DNA from 3 places in the Staphylococcus sp. NRL 16/872 genome. Region 1 is predicted to be linked to each of the others. Evidence: riboswitches for the same ligand, from Rfam matches in the RefSeq annotation. Region 1 holds a riboswitch; each other region holds the start of a gene.

Region 1 (2,327 bases):
GAGAGTACAACAAGTCATCGCTGAGCCTGTCAATATTATCTGTACACATGGTACAATGAGTATCGACAAAATAGATGATATGATTGAATCATTATATGATAAGCAAGTGTATGTACTTGCAGATTCAGATGACGAGGGTGAGAAGATTAGAAAGTGGTTTAAACGATATTTAAGCGAAAGTGAACATATCTATGTTGATAAAACATATTGTGAAGTCGCACGATGTCCTAAAAACTATCTAGCTAATGTTTTGAGCAGATACGGTTTTACTGTTCGAAAAGAAAAACGTCTCATACCTAATTTAACGACTGAAAGGTTAGTATTAATGAATGAGTAGTACAATAAAAGTAGAAGATATTAGTGAAAACTTCAAAGAGGATAAACATCTTATATTTGGGTATACACCCATGTGTGGCACATGTAAAGTTTCTGAGCGAATGTTAGACATCGCAAACGAAATCTTAAAGTTGCCAATTAAAAAAATTGATTTAAATTATCATCCAGAATTTAGCGAAGAAAATAAAATTATGTCTGTGCCTGTGTTAATGATTATGAATAAGGATAAGGAAATGGATAGAATTTATGCATTTCAATCCGTTCCTAATTTGTTAGAAAAGTTAAAATAATTATTGACGAATATATAGTACGATGGTAGGATATAAATTAATTAAATAGTGCGAAAACTCTTATCAAGAGAGGTGGAGGGATGTGCCCTATGAAGCCCGGCAACCGTCTAAATAATAGAAATGGTGCCAATTCACATAAAGTTTAACACTTTAGAAGATGAGAGAAAGATATATAAATGCTTTCTCAACTTTTATAAAGTGAGAAAGCATTTTTTAATTACATAAAGTTTTAAGGAGGCACTTAACGTGATTGAATTAAATCAAGTAGTAAAACGCTATCACACAAAGAATAAAGATGTTCTAGCAGTGGATCACGTTGACTTAAAAATAGAATCAGGCTCAATTTTTGGAGTTATCGGATTCTCTGGTGCTGGTAAAAGTACGTTAATTAGAATGTTTAATAATCTAGAAGCACCTACATCAGGTGACATAATTATAGATGGTGACAATATTAACAAACTTTCAAAAGCAGAGTTAAGAAGAAAACGTCAAAAAGTGAGTATGGTTTTCCAACATTTTAATCTATTGTGGTCACGAACTGTTTTAAAAAATATTATGTTTCCACTTGAAATTGCTGGTCATTCAAAAGTGAAAACTCGAGAAAAAGCATTAGCACTTATTGAGCTTGTGGGTTTAAAAGGTAGAGAAAATGCTTACCCTTCAGAATTATCAGGAGGTCAAAAGCAAAGGGTAGGTATCGCACGTGCCTTAGCCAATGATCCAGACGTGTTGTTATGTGATGAAGCCACAAGCGCGCTTGACCCACAAACTACCGACGAAATTTTAGATTTACTATTAAAAATCAAAAAAAGACAAAATCTTACAATTGTTATCATCACGCATGAAATGCAAGTAATCAGACGAATTTGTGATGAGGTAGCTGTTATGGAGAATGGCCGTGTCATTGAACAAGGTAGAGTTAGTGAAGTCTTTGAAAATCCTCAACACGAAGTGACAAAACGCTTCGTTAAAGATGATTTGGATGATGATTTTGAAGCATCAATTAAGCATCTAGAACCTTTAGATTCCGATGCTTACATTGTGAGACTTAACTTTAATGGTAACAATGCTACTGAACCTATCGTGTCTTACATAACTAAAAACATGGATATTGATATAAATATTCTTGAAGCAAATATTAAAAATACGCGTGATGGTTCGATTGGATTTTTAGTTATCCATATTCCACATATTTCACATTTGGCTTTTGAAGAATTTAAAAATGATTTGCATAAGCGACATGTCAATGTGGAGGTGATTAAGCATGAATAAATCATATGGTGATATTCTTCATGAAATGATTACAATGCCTAATGTCCAGTGGCCAGATGTATGGCAAGCGATTTATGAAACGTTATACATGACTATCGTTTCGACAATTTTCGCTTTTATTCTTGGCTTAATCTTAGGTGTATTACTCTTCCTATCAGCGAGAAGTCATTCTGCTGGGGCAAGAATTTTTTATAGTATAGTTTCATTTGTTGTTAACTTATTCCGAGCAATTCCATTTATCATTTTAATCTTGTTATTAATTCCATTTACAAGTGTCCTTTTAGGAACAATAAGTGGTCCGACGGGTGCGTTACCAGCTTTAATTATTGGTGCAGCACCGTTCTATGCAAGATTGGTAGAAATTGCGTTTAAGGAAATTGATAAAGGTGTCATTGAAGCGGCTCAATCAATGGGAGCAAGTACATGGAC
Region 2 (2,327 bases), 570 kb from region 1:
TAAATAATAAAACTAAAATCATGGCACTTAATACAAATGTATTACCTAATAAAGTGGTTAAGATTACGGTTACTAAAGCTCCAATCCCAAACGATGGTATTGATTTATTCCACAGAATAACACCAGGGATGGTAGCGAATAGGCATAATACTAAACCAAGAGGTGGTAATACATACGTTACTAAAGCAACAATGACAAGTGCTAATGTCCCTAGTATCGTTGCTTTAGGATGTACTTTTGAAAACACATTCGCCACTCCTATACTTTTTTTGACTATAACCTCTATTTTAACCTCTATGGTGTATTAAAACAAATGGATTAAACTAGCCGTATTCTCTTCTTATTAGAAGTGGTGCTTTCTTATTTACGTTTAAAATTTGTGACTTTTAAGAAATGATAGAGATTGGGTGCCCAGTCATTAAAGTTTAATAGGAAGCCATCATGCCCTACATTATCTGGGACAAAGAAATGGCGATGATATTTAAAGCGCTCCCCTACTGCTCTTACTTGATCATCGGGATAGAGTAAATCATCTGTAAAGCCCATTGTTAATACTTTTGTATCTAAAGACTGTAACACTTCATCAACATCGTCACGACCTCGATCTAAGTTGTGACTATCTAACACATTTAACATGGTTAAATAACATGACAAATCGTAGGTTTCTTTAAATTTATCACCTTGATAACGTTGATAGCTGACGACTTCATCTGGTGTAAAGCGTTCATCATAGCTTTTAGAAGAGCGATAAGTAAGGAAACCTAGTTGACGTGCAATATTTAATCCTTCTTTACCTCCTAATTGAATCGCTTCACGTGCGATTTCATTAAATGCACGACTATATGACGAGGTTTTGTCTGTAGCAGCTAAGATGACCGCTTTGTCTATTTGGAATTGATTGTTATAAAGTAATTCCATCGCTTGCATGCCACCTAGACTGCCTCCAATTAAGATGTTAATTCTATTGAAGCCGAGTGCTTGTATCCCCTTTTCAATGGCTTTAACGATATCTCTTAAGGTTAAATGCTTTGGAAAATGTGGATCCGTTAACGGCGAACTTGAACCAAATGGGCTACCGATAACGTTAAATGTAAGAAATTGGTAATCATATATAGGCATGTAGCCACCATCAATAATTTCACGCCACCATCCAGGATGTTCGTCCGTGCCATAAGTTAAATGATTACCTGTAAGCGCATGACAAATGACGACCAAAGGCTGACCTGAATAGCCCACATGTTCATAACGTAACTGTAAATTTTCAATGGTTTCTCCTGATTCTGTCGTAAAGGGTCCTAGGTTCAATGTATCTACGGTATAATTTGTCATGCAATTACCTCCTTTAAATAAAAAAATCGCTTCCTACTCTTTGTTTAAGAAGTAAGAAGCGATTACGCTTTAATACTTATCATTCGAGTAGTGTCTCGTTGGTTTTAGCACCGTACTTGAAGTTGCCGGTTGCTGAAGCTTCTTCGGGCCAAGTCCCTCTGCTTCTCATAATAAGGTTTCATGTTATTTTATTTATTTACACGTTAACTTTCGTTTGAATTTATTTTATCTGATTGTCGGTATAACTTCAATGGTCAGCTGTTTGGTGCTGCCTTTTAAAAGAAGAAACGTATACCGGCAATAAGTGCGATGCCTATGAGTATAGTTACGGTTAGGCTACGTGTGATGAGTGCGATAATAACGGTTGGGATGGTTACGAGGATGTACGGGATGTTAAGTGTGTAACCTTGAACGCCTTGTTCTTGCACAATGATACCGTCTAGGATAAGCGCTGTGAATAATGTGATTGGGATGAATGATAACCATTTAATGACGGTTTCTGAGAGATGAATTCTTGAAATCATTAAGAATGGTATGATTCGAATGATAATGGTTACGAGTCCACATAAAACGATTAGGATTAACATATGCCAAGATGTTGTCATCGGTCCATCACCACCCCTAATGTTGCTGCGAAGATTGATGCGAAAAGAATAGCGACGTAAGATGGCATGAACCAACTTAAGATGAGCATCATAACGATCACGCATGCAATTAATACAAGATATATTTTTAGTTTTGAACGTGTGATAGATTCAAATTGAGCCATTGCTAGAAAGATGAACATAGCTGTGATAGCGAAGTCTAACCCCAGCATTTCTGGATTAGAAATATATTTACCGAATATATGTCCTGCCATGCTTGCAAGTGCCCAGAAGATATACGCTGTAAGATTAAGACCGTGTAACCAGCGATCGTTAATTGTCTCCCCTTTCAAGTGAGGCGTGATGGCTACACCAAACGTTTCGTCAGTAAGAATAGAAGAGAGGCCTATACGA
Region 3 (2,327 bases), 930 kb from region 1:
TTTCAATTCAACTGGCTACTGCCAAAATATTTATTGAAGACGAGGCATGTATTTTGTTTCGACTTCTTTCTAATTACTTTCGTATGGGATAACATCATCACCATATTCTTTTTTAATATAGTCTTTAATTTCTTTAGATTGCATTACTTTTAATAGTTCTTGGAACTTTTTGTCCTTTTTATGACCTTCTTGCACGGCGATGATATTGGCAAACGGTGATGATTTACCTTCTATTACAATGGCATCTTTAGAAGGTTTCAAACCATTATCTATTGCATAGTTTGAATTCATTATGACAGCTGCACCTTCCCCATTTTTATATGTTTTAGGTAAAAATTCTGCCCCTTGTTGATGATTAAATTTCAAGTTCTTTTTATTTTCAGCAATATCTTCAAATTTTGCATCTTCAATTTTGATGCCTTTTTTAAGTTTAATTAATCCTTCATCAACAAAGAAAGATAAAAATCGACCTTCTTCTGCTGGATTATTAGATACATAAATAGTAGAACCTTCTGGAATATCTTTTAAATGTTTATATTTTTTACTGTACACTCCCATTGGTGTTGTAAACACTTTGCCTAACTCTTCAATTTTATAACCATGACTTTTCTTTTCAGCTTTCAAATAAGGGACATGTTGGAAGAAGTTAGCATCTACGTCGCCTTTATCCAATAGTTTATTCGGCACTTTATAATCATTCACTTCTTTTACTTCTAAATCATAACCTTTTTTCTTTAATTGATCTTTAGCTTTTTTTAAGACGTCTCCATGTGGTGCAGGTGATGCTGCAACAGTAATTTTTTTATTATCCTCTTTATCTTTGCCACAACCTGCTAAAACTATAATTAATACTAAAATACTGATAACACTCAACCATTTTTTCAAGAATACCGACACCTCTCTTTAAGAATGCTTCAATTACGCTCCAACTCTTAAATACTTATAAGACATAAAAAAATACTTTCTATTGCCTAAGAGAAAGTACAGATACACTTTCTCTTATCTCTTAAAGTAAGTCCTACTTTATGTGAATTAGCACTATGTCATTGAATGACGTTTGCCGGGTTTCATAGGGCACATCCCTCCACCACTCTTGATAAGAGTTTTCATGTTTTATTGAATTGATATTATATTAGCACTAGACATAGATAGAAGCAATATAATTTTTAGAATATTCTAATTTCTTTAGATGTGTAGTTTCTTTCATGGAGGGAATAATATTCAAAACGAATTCGAAGGATGACTCATTATGCTACGCTACGCCTACCACTTACTTAGTGCTTTATTCATCAGTATTATTTTGCTAATGACTATGACAGTTATGGATGTCTTAGCACAATCGACTCATTTAACATTATTGCTAATTAATATTGATTTTCTTGTAGATCCTAGTAAAACACCATTAATTCTCGAATTGTTGATTCACGTATTTATTGGTTTTATCATTTATATTATTTTCTTTGCGATTTATCATATTTCTAAACCGTTTTATAAAATCAGTTACTTCTTATTGTTCATTGTTTTTGCAGCATTATATCCCCTATTAATTGTTATGGCTCAACGCTCATTTTTCCATTTTAGTTGGGGAGAATATGGTTTATGGATGATGGCGCACTTGATTTTTATAATGTTAATGGCTTTTGCAATTTCTTACTTTTCAAAAAAGAGATTTTAAAACCTAGACATGAAAATCTTAAAAAAATCTTTACTATCATTAACTTATATTTACAAACTATGCTTTCTTTAACTTAGATTAAAAATTCAATAATGTTTACTTTAAATCCCTATTCAACTGTTATTTCAGTGCTACACTAAAGTTGTAATTGATAATAAATGAAATGGGGTTTTCATTGTGAGGAAGGTCTCTCTAATTGTATCAACTGTTTTAACAAGTACAGTTTTATTAACTGTAACAAATCCATCTCATGCATCTGCTACAGAATTTGTAACGCAAGATAATGCTCAACAAGTTGCAACAATGGCGATGTCAAACAGTGGAGGCAACCCTGATTTACAAAACTTCAAAAAAGCAGTAGATAAGGGCGATTACTTTGAAATCATCAGTCAAAATAAATTAAATGCTGGGAACGGGGTTTACAAAGTCTATAAAACTGGTGAAGTAGAATATAAAAATGATAAATACAGTCAATTTAATAAACTTCAAGATGGAGAAACACATGCTGAACACGGTATAGCTAAAGCAGCTGAGATTGAACCTCAACATAAAGAAGAATCAAAAATCGCTTCAGTAGATTGCGCACGCGAACTTAATACGTACTATGTAGGTAATGTAGATTCTTCAGAAGTCCCTTCCACTAAAAAAGTAA

Evidence for each region. Region 1 has a riboswitch for S-adenosylmethionine ahead of MT340_RS09885 (methionine ABC transporter ATP-binding protein). Riboswitches for the same ligand answer to the same signal wherever they lie in the genome.
Region 2: another riboswitch for S-adenosylmethionine. It lies ahead of metX (homoserine O-acetyltransferase MetX); the one in region 1 lies ahead of MT340_RS09885 (methionine ABC transporter ATP-binding protein).
Region 3: another riboswitch for S-adenosylmethionine. It lies ahead of MT340_RS01755 (MetQ/NlpA family ABC transporter substrate-binding protein); the one in region 1 lies ahead of MT340_RS09885 (methionine ABC transporter ATP-binding protein).

Annotation. Positions count from the first base shown of each region.
Region 1 covers NZ_CP119327.1:1,985,099-1,987,425, reverse strand. The annotation lists gene MT340_RS09895 (toprim domain-containing protein) at 1-337, shown strand, start outside; gene MT340_RS09890 (thioredoxin family protein) at 330-626, shown strand; SAM riboswitch class I at 684-790, shown strand; gene MT340_RS09885 (methionine ABC transporter ATP-binding protein) at 873-1,898, shown strand; gene MT340_RS09880 (methionine ABC transporter permease) at 1,891-2,327, shown strand, end outside.
Region 2 covers NZ_CP119327.1:13,171-15,497, reverse strand. The annotation lists gene MT340_RS00060 (YybS family protein) at 1-262, opposite strand, end outside; gene metX (homoserine O-acetyltransferase MetX) at 361-1,329, opposite strand; SAM riboswitch class I at 1,403-1,506, opposite strand; gene MT340_RS00050 (AzlD domain-containing protein) at 1,605-1,934, opposite strand; gene MT340_RS00045 (AzlC family ABC transporter permease) at 1,931-2,327, opposite strand, start outside.
Region 3 covers NZ_CP119327.1:373,759-376,085, reverse strand. The annotation lists gene MT340_RS01755 (MetQ/NlpA family ABC transporter substrate-binding protein) at 70-885, opposite strand; SAM riboswitch class I at 997-1,103, opposite strand; gene MT340_RS01750 (hypothetical protein) at 1,250-1,675, shown strand; gene MT340_RS01745 (LPXTG cell wall anchor domain-containing protein) at 1,853-2,327, shown strand, end outside.